Regions from separate parts of the Ectobacillus sp. JY-23 genome, predicted to be linked through region 3. Evidence: riboswitches for the same ligand, from Rfam matches in the RefSeq annotation. Region 3 holds a riboswitch; each other region holds the start of a gene.
The links. A riboswitch is a leader RNA that binds a small molecule or an ion and turns the genes downstream of it on or off. The one in region 3 is predicted to bind S-adenosylmethionine.

Region 1 (3,146 bases), 1.7 Mb from region 3:
GAGTAGTGTTTTTGGAAAGAAGCTGTTCTTTCTCTTTCATTTGTGACAGCGTAGCCACTCCATCTCTTTCACCATAAACGGACAGAATTGGAATAGACGTGTTGGAAAGGTCATCTGCTGGATAAGCAGCCAGAAACATGATCCCAGCGACTTTATCTTTATTTTCATAAGCGTACCTAGCACCCATCGCTCCCCCTAAAGAATGACCCGCTATATACCACCTTCTTACCTGTGGGTAGCTCTTGATGATTTCGTCTGCCTTATTGACATCAAAAATGGCAAAACGCAATGGCAACTGCGGTATAACAGTGAAGTAGCCTTTCTTTTGTAGCTCGTATCCAATATAGCTGTATGCCTCCGCCTCTACTTTTGCACCTTGGTAAAAGATAATACCTGTTTCAGCATTTGGATTGCCAAATACCATAGCTCCATCTTCTTTGTTTTGCACAAGAGAAAGAGCCTCTTTTGTGGGCTTATAAGCAGCTTGCGCCCAAATCAAAAAGCATGCGGTTATAAATACCAATAGCGCTATGAAAGATAATAGAATTATTTTCATCCATTTTTTCATCGTAAGATTCCTCACAGTTTTCACTTTTTACTTAATCTATCACTTTTTTTAAGGAGCAATACGCTGATGTTTAGAATCTCCTCTTATATTTATTCTGCTGTTTTAATTGCTAGTAATACGCCTGTAGACCAGTCCATCTCAGTTATAGTCATATCTTTTCTATTTCGCAATGCTTGCACTAACGTTGGCGCTTTAATACGGTACTCTTCCGGCAATTTTTCATGCGGTAATACGTCATGAATGACATAAAATCCACCAACATTCAGCTGCTCTAGTGTTTTATCCAGCAAGTCGAATTTTCCTGGCCATGTATCCGCAAAGATAAAGTCGAACGTTTCGGTCATCGTTTGAATAAATGCACTTCCCTCTTCGCAATGAAATGTAATACGTGTATCATGTCCCAGCATTTGTTTTGCTACGGCGTGAACAGCAGGATCAATATCAACAGTTATCAATGTGCTGGTTTCATCCATACCTTCTAAAATCCAAGAAGCCGATGCCCCTGTTCCTGTTCCCAGTTCTAAAAATCTGCCACTTTGTTTCGCTGCGGCTAATCCTTTTAAGAAAAAGCCTGTTTTATAGTCACAAAATTGATTAAAACCAATCTTCTTTGATTCTTTTATAATCTGTAAATATGCAGACGGTGCTTGCTGCTCTATCTGTTTCATTTCATCCTCCTTTTATGTAGGGCTTTTGATTTTTTATACATAGGCTCGGTTAATGGTTTGTTGTTGCTTTCCGTTACGGGGGTTCGCTTTCAGCGAGCGGTCAGGGAGTCTCATCCCTTTCACTCCAATCAACAAGTGCAAATGATTAACATTGGGCTTTAACACAGCCTATACATAAAAAAGCCCCTTTCCTACACCAAGAAAGGAGCTGAACATACTTTTACCTCACAAAAGCATCTTCGTCCTTTCTCATCTTCCAAGCGCGCAGCTTGCTGGAATTGGCACGGTATTCCAAAGGAATCCGTTGCCGAGGCTTCAAAGGGCCAGTCCCTCCACCTCTCTAGATAAGAAATTACGTCTTTTTAAAATTCTAAGTAAATATATACGAAAAGTCAATGTAATTATATACGCGTCGAATTAGAATCGCCTAACACTCTATGTATGCCTATTCGTATTTCTATCAGATTTTCATTTTCTTTGCTCCAAATAGAGTATGAAGAATAAACATCCTTAAAATAGGAGATACGATTGTTAACAGCCAAAAAATTAAGGTGAGTACGTTTCTATGAAAAATCATCATGTGATGCAACAAGAAGAACATAAAGACGAAATTTTCATCTCTTTAGTCCAAAATACAGCTCGCATTCAACAGGATTTCGGCGACAGCACAGACCTATCTATACGACATATAACACTAGGAAAAAAACATCTCTCTTCCGCTACTCTTGTACGAATTGAAGGGCTTTCTGATGAAAAGCTGGTATCAAAATCTGTTATTCAACCTTTAATAGAGCTATGGGACACAAACGAACGAATGACAACAGACGGAATAGCGTCTTGTCTGCAAAATAATTTAGTAACCACAAGCGGACTGAATCTTACTTCTAGATGGAAGGAAGTATTTCGAGCCATTTTGGAGGGTGACACCGCGGTATTTATTGATGGATGTCACATAGCAATCATCGCGAGCACGCGCGGAGGCGAACGCCGCTCTATTACCGAACCATCAACACAAACAACAATTCGAGGACCAAAGGAAGGCTTCGTAGAGAGTATTAGAACAAACACAGCTCTAGTGCGCAGAAAAATTAAAAATCCTAAACTGAGGGTTGAAGCCATGGAGATTGGAACACTTTCACAGACAAGCGTAGAAATTATGTACGTAGAAGGCATTGTTGATGAAGAAGTGCTGATGAAAGTGCAAAACAAGCTGCAAACAAGTAATCTGGATATGGTTTTAGAGTCAGGTGATATTGAAAGGCTGATTGAAAATAATACACACACCGTATTCCCAACCGTTTATCACACAGAGCGACCTGATGTAGTAGCAAGCGACATCTCACAAGGGCGGGTCGCTGTATTTGTGGATGGAACACCATTCGTTTTAATTGCACCTGTCTCCTTTTTTCAATTCTTCCAATCACCAGAGGATTATTACGAAAGAAAACAGATTGGCTATTTTATACGAGGACTGCGGTTTGTATCCTTTTTGGTTGCTTTGCTTGCACCTTCCATCTATATCTCTTTAATTACACATCATCAATCCATGCTTCCAACACACCTTTTAATCAGTCTATATGCACAGCGGGAAGGTATTCCATTTCCAGCCATTATAGAGGCTTTTTTGATGGAGCTGCTGTTTGAGCTTCTTAGAGAAGCTGGCATACGCATGCCTCGTATCATTGGCCCAACTGTTTCTATCGTTGGAGCGATTGTATTAGGACAAGCGGCGGTACAAGCAGGAATCGTATCGACTGCGATGATTATAGTGGTCTCCATCACAGCCATCTCGAGCTTTACACTGCCTAGCTATAATTTGGCTGCTACTGCCAGGATTCTTCGCTTCGTTCTTATGATAGCAGCATTCTTACTAGGCTTTTACGGAATCTTGCTCGGGTTTCTTGTCCTTT
Region 2 (3,146 bases), 640 kb from region 3:
ATGTAGGGCTGGCGGAATTTTTTAATGAAGAAGCGCAAAATTTATCGTACGGTGCACAGCGTCGCCTTGAAATTGCCAGAGCACTGGCGACAAAGCCAAAGTTGTTGCTACTTGATGAACCTGCAGCAGGTATGAACCCTAAGGAAACAAAGGAACTTACGGACTTAATTTATCGTATGCGAGAAGAACTTGATGTAACAATCGTACTAATTGAACATGATATGAAGCTTGTTATGGAAATTTCTGAACATATTGTAGTACTCGATCACGGCGAGAAAATTGCAGAAGGAAAACCTGTTGAGATTCGTAACAACCGAAATGTGATTGAAGCGTACCTTGGAAAAAGTGCCGTGGTTGCGAACGAGGGGAGGGGACAGAATGTTAATTGAACTCAAAGATATTAATGCGTACTATGGTGGCATTCATGCCCTAAAGGGTCTTAATGTCCGTGTAGATAAAGGAGAGATTGTAACACTTATCGGCAGTAATGGTGCGGGTAAATCAACAACGCTTAAAACAATTAGTGGGCAAGTTATACCAAAAACTGGACAAATTATCTTTGAAGGAAATGATATTACAAAACAGCCACCTCATGTTACTGCCATATCTGGTATTGCTCATGTTCCAGAAGGGCGCCGCATTTTTCCACGACTTACTGTTCGAGAAAATTTAGAAATGGGAGCATTTTCGGTAAAAGATAAAAAGGTGATTGGTGAAAGAATGGAACGGGTTTTTCATTACTTTCCACGCGTAAAAGAACGCATAAATCAGTTAGGCGGTACAATGAGTGGCGGTGAGCAACAAATGCTTGCAATCGGTCGTGCATTAATGAGTGGTCCTCATTTATTAATGCTCGATGAGCCGTCCATGGGACTTGCCCCAATTGTTGTAGAACAAATTTTTGAAATTATCCATGAACTTAATAAAGAAGGAATGACCATTTTACTTGTTGAGCAAAATGCGTATCAAGCTTTACAAATTGCGCATCGGGGATACGTCATTCAGACCGGCGAAATCAAAATGGTCGGTGAGGGTCGTGTACTTATGAACGATGATATTGTAAAAGAAGCGTATTTAGCATAAAAGAAAAGAAGCTCCAAGGAGCTTCTTTTCTTTTATGAAAGTCTTTGTTAAAGTTCTCTTTACCCATAGAAAGCTTTAGCAATATCTAATGAAAAAGTAAAACTTTACAAGATTAAACCGTCATAATCGGTATCACCGCTACTAATTTGGTCAAGATGCGCTCGCACGTACTGTTGTATGTCTGGAGAGATTGGATTGCCGGGCGCATCTGGTGTGTAGTCTATAATGCGCCAGTTTCAGAATGACGTAAACGTGTAACGCGCTGTGTCCCGATAAAATGGGAGAATAAAGTTTCGTATGCCATAATATCACCTACTTTTTTCTTAGCTTCTTGTGAGCAAAAAAATATGTACGGGTAATATTGGGAAACTCATTTCGTTTCTTGTGCCCAATGCTCGGCAATGAAGGCGTCGCGACCGGATTCAACACGCTCTTGTTTATATTTTTCTGGATTCTTTTTATAGAAGTGCTGATGATATTCTTCGGCTTCGTAAAACGGAGAAGCGGGTAAAATTTCTGTTACAATGGGCTTGTTGAATTGACCACTGACAATTAGTTCTTGTTTAGACTTTTGAGCGGCTTGTTTTTGCTTGTCATTGTGATAAAAAATAGCAGCACGATATTGCGGACCGCGATCAAAAAACTGACCTTCCGCATCAGTCGGATCAATTTGGGGCCAATATAAAGATAATAACTTTTCATAAGGAAATACATCGGGGTCAAATGTAATTTGTACAACTTCATAATGACCTGTTGTACCGGTTTTTACCTGTTCGTAAGTTGGATTTTCTACATGTCCCCCGCTGTAGCCAGAGACTACGTTATGAATACCTGGTAGTTCATCAAAAGGTTTTACCATACACCAAAAGCAGCCACCAGCAAATGTTGCGAGTTCGTATTGTTTTGTCATCATCCTCATCCTTTCATTAAAAAAATCCCTTCTTCATGAGCGAAGAAGGGATTTTGCGTCCAAAGTCTTCTTCTTATCTTGCAGGATTACCTGCCGGAGTTGGCACCTTCCATAACGGGGTTGCCGAGGCTTTAACGGGCCGATCCCTAGACCTCTCTGGATAAGAATTATGTAAGCTTTATTATATAAGATACATGCAGTAAGTACAAATTTTTTTGCACATACTAACAACAAATTATTTGATTGCAGTTGTTTAAAGAGGTAACGCCCTTCACTGCAAGAAAAAATTAGATCACGGAGGAATGAGTATGAGGCAAAATAAAAGTGGTGTGGAAATAGAAGGGATAGTGTTGGTAAATGGCGATGAAGGGGAAGTTTCTCACGAGGAATTTTTGCAGGCCTTTACCCAATTTGTAGAACAACAAGGGTGGATTTTTGCTGGTGCTACCAAGCAAAGTCGACCTCAATAATTGAAAAACGTAGGAAAATGTTTGTTTTTTTCGTAATATAAAAGAAAAAGGTAAAGGGTGAAGAGTATGAAGGGAAAAACTATTCTAATTACAAGTGGCGGTTGCTTAGAAAAGTGGGACAATGTGCGCGGTCACACAAATATGGCGAAAGGAACGATTGGAAGCTTATTGGCAGAAGAAGCACTGTCTCTTGGTGCACGTGTCATTTACTTACATGGGTATTTCGCTAAAAAACCAGTAGTAAAAACCGGACAACTTTTGCAAACATGTACGTTTGAGGGAATTTTAGATTTGAGTGACAAAGTCAAAGAGATTGTTACAAATGAGCGTGTGGATGCTGTGATTATGGCAGCTGCAGGGTCTGATTGGATTGTCGACAAGATGGTGACACCAGCTGGTGAAGAATTACCGAATAAAGGTAAAATTTCTAGTGACCACCCACCTATTATTCACTTTAAAAAAGCACCTAAAGTGATTAACTTTATTAAAGAATGGAGCCCAGCATCACTTTTGGTTGGATTTAAACTAGAAAGTGATGTAGAACGAGAAGTGTTGTTAGAAAGAGCAAATCTTCGTATGAAAAGTTCGAGGGCAGAACTTATGGTGGCAAATGCATCCGATTCACTGTATACAACTGAAGCAGTTCATTACATCGTAGACAAAGAGGGACATGTAACGATGTG
Region 3 (3,146 bases):
ACGTCTAGACTAATAGATGTGTAGTCAGGAAGAAATTGATTCTCCGGCAAGAGCGGCATCATTTCCATGTTTATACGTGCTAACGCTGCGCCGGACCAATAATCTGGATAACCTGGGTCTGGCACCAGAATACTATCACCGGGTTCTGTAAAGCAAATAGGTAGCTCTACAAGCCCGGCTTTACCTCCGAACAATATAGCAACTTCGGTTTCTGGATCTATTGTTACGCCATACTCTCTGGCATAAAAGTCAGCAACAGCTTGCTTCAAGGAAGATTGACCACGAAAAGGTGGATATTTATGATGAACAGGTTCTCCTACTGCCTGTTGTAATGCTTGAATAATATGATTTGGCGTTGGTCTATCAGGGTTTCCTTGTCCCAAATTAATTACATCATGACCCTGTGCTATCACTGCATTTACCTTCTGTACCAGCCCTGCAAAGAATTGCTTAGGTAGCGAAGTCAATGTCGTGGAGGGGTTGAAATGTTTCATGTATTTCACCTCTTCGGAAAATTGTTGCAATTCTAGTGAACAATCATATATTCTTGTTGGGAGTTTGTAAAGTAAAATGTAAACTATTCTTTCTATGTGGAGAAAAAGCAGTATGCATGAAGGAAGAGGAGTTTTAGAAGTATGGAAAGAAGTGTAGCTTGTGAAGATAACGAACTAGGGGGGAACTCGTGATGAAAGTAGCTTGTTTGCAAACCGATGTAATTTTTGGTGATGTTGAAAAAAATATAGAACTTGTAGAAGTGATGCTGAAGGAAGCAATGTTAGGTAAACCAGATGTAGTAGTGCTTCCAGAGTTGTGGACGACGGGCTATGATTTGCAGCGATTAGATGTATTAGCCGATGAGAATGGAAAAGCTGTGCAAGCCTTATTTCGTAAATGGGCAAGACAATTTGCTGTAACAATCGTCGGCGGATCGATTGCAAAGCGCATTGGAACTGATGTGACTAACACAATGTATGTCTATAATAAGCAAGGTGAATGCTTGATGGAGTACAGTAAAGCACACTTGTTCCAACTGATGGATGAACATAAATATTTAACAGCAGGGAGTACAACAGGGATGTTTTCTATTGAAGGCACGTTGTGTGCAGGTTTTATTTGTTATGATATCCGCTTTCCCGAATGGATGAGAACGCACACAGTGGCAGGTGCAGAAATTTTATTTGTTGTAGCTGAGTGGCCGCTACCTCGTTTAGCGCATTGGGAAACATTATTGCGTGCCCGTGCTATTGAAAATCAATGTTATGTGGTTGCTTGTAATCGGGCTGGCGCAGATCGAAATAATGTATTTGCTGGTAACAGTCTCATTATTGATCCGTGGGGAGAAGTTGTTGTACGATTGGGACAGGAAGAAGGAATTTTATATGGTGAACTTCATAGAGAGCTTGTGAAAGAAGTACGCAAAGGCATTCCGGTTTTTGCTGATCGCCGTAAAAATATTTATCAATAAGCTATTGACAAAATGGTTTTATTCTTGTTATGCTCGTTTTCGTAATCTTTAAACTTTCTAAAAACTAAAACTCTTATCTAGAGCAGGTGGAGGGACTTGGCCCAATGACACCCAGCAACCGACCGTAATACCATTGTGAAATGGGGCGATTTATTCGCCTGTAAGGCACGGTGCTAATTCCAGCAGAAAGAAAACTTTCTGACAGATAAGAGGGGAGAAGTTGCCTTCAAACCTCTTTCGTCGCGAAAGGGGTTTTTTTAAACCCCGCTATCATACATTTTGGGGGAATCTATATGACATATCAACCTTTGAACGAAGCACAAGCGGTTTCGTTAGCAAGGAAACTAGGATATTTTACAGATACTGAGACTATAACTTGTCGTGAAATCGGGGATGGAAATTTAAATCTGGTATTTCATATTATCGGAACGGATAAAAGTATTATTATTAAACAAGCGTTACCATATGCAAAGGTAGTTGGTGAAAGTTGGCCACTTTCCTTAAAACGAGCAACTATTGAGAGCCAAGCCTTGCAAATTCAGGCAAAATATGTACCTCACCTTGTTCCACAGGTGTATTATCACGATGAACAGTTAGCTGTTACAGTGATGGAAGATTTATCCCACCTAACGATTTCCAGAACAGGTTTCATTGAAGGTGAAACATACCCACTTTTATCTGAGCACATTGGCGAATTTTTAGCAAAGACCTTATTTTATACATCAGATTTTGGAATGGATACGCAGGAAAAACGAGTGCTGGATGGGAATTTTGTAAATCCGGACTTATGTAAAATTACCGAAGATCTCGTCTTTACAGATCCATTTGCCAATATTGATACAAATGCGTTTGAAGTTGCTTTACAACCGCGAGTGGAAGAGTTATGGGCAAACGAAGAATTGCGTTTACAAGTCGCGCAGGCTAAATATAAATTTTTAACCTGTAAAGAGGCTTTACTTCATGGCGATCTACATACGGGGAGCATTTTTGCTTCAAAGACGGAAACTAAAGTAATTGATCCAGAGTTTGCAACATATGGGCCAATGGGTTTTGATTTAGGGCAATTTTTTGCAAATTTATTACTAAATGCTATTTCTCGCCCGTATCATGAACGAACTATTTTATTTGAACATATAGAAAAAACATGGTTTGTTTTTGTTGAGACTTTTACAGATTTATGGAAACGGGAGGGGAAAGAAGCGTATACAACAAGTGAAAAGTGGCTGGAACACATTCTTCAAGGGGTTTTAAATGATACAGTTTTATTTGCAGGATGCGAAGTTATTCGCCGGACGATTGGATTGGCACATGTTGCAGACTTGGATGGTATAGAAAATGAGGTAAGCAGACTTCGTGCCAAGCAGCATGCACTTCGTTACGGAAGCGCGCTGTTATTGAGCAAATTTCCTGTACATATCGCCGTATTTAAAGAGGTGTTGCTACAAACAAGTGATGAGGTGACAGCATGACTGTAGGGTTAAATGTACCGCGCTCTGTTCAATGGACAGGGCAATCTATTATTTTATTAGATCAAACAAAGCTACCACTTGAGGTGTATTACAAAGAACTAAAAACAGTGACTGAGGTGTGGGATAGTATTGTAGCTTTAGAGGTTCGGGGAGCGCCGGCTATCGGTATTACAGCTGCATTCGGTCTGGTACTTGCCGCTCAAGCCACCAAA

Region 1: another riboswitch for S-adenosylmethionine. It lies ahead of MUG87_RS15475 (O-methyltransferase); the one in region 3 lies ahead of mtnK (S-methyl-5-thioribose kinase).
Region 2: another riboswitch for S-adenosylmethionine. It lies ahead of msrA (peptide-methionine (S)-S-oxide reductase MsrA); the one in region 3 lies ahead of mtnK (S-methyl-5-thioribose kinase).

What each region holds. Positions count from the first base shown of each region.
Region 1 is NZ_CP095462.1:3,051,793-3,054,938, reverse strand. It holds gene MUG87_RS15480 (alpha/beta hydrolase) at 1-568, opposite strand, end outside; gene MUG87_RS15475 (O-methyltransferase) at 658-1,236, opposite strand; SAM riboswitch class I at 1,483-1,587, opposite strand; gene MUG87_RS15470 (spore germination protein) at 1,802-3,146, shown strand, end outside.
Region 2 is NZ_CP095462.1:679,399-682,544, reverse strand. It holds gene MUG87_RS03545 (ABC transporter ATP-binding protein) at 1-389, shown strand, start outside; gene MUG87_RS03540 (ABC transporter ATP-binding protein) at 379-1,083, shown strand; gene msrA (peptide-methionine (S)-S-oxide reductase MsrA) at 1,454-1,996, opposite strand; SAM riboswitch class I at 2,064-2,160, opposite strand; gene MUG87_RS03530 (hypothetical protein) at 2,302-2,463, shown strand; gene MUG87_RS03525 (phosphopantothenoylcysteine decarboxylase domain-containing protein) at 2,530-3,146, shown strand, end outside.
Region 3 is NZ_CP095462.1:1,319,769-1,322,914, reverse strand. It holds gene MUG87_RS06840 (pyridoxal phosphate-dependent aminotransferase) at 1-494, opposite strand, end outside; gene MUG87_RS06835 (carbon-nitrogen family hydrolase) at 686-1,465, shown strand; SAM riboswitch class I at 1,536-1,677, shown strand; partial or broken gene mtnK (S-methyl-5-thioribose kinase) at 1,759-2,862, shown strand; gene mtnA (S-methyl-5-thioribose-1-phosphate isomerase) at 2,931-3,146, shown strand, end outside.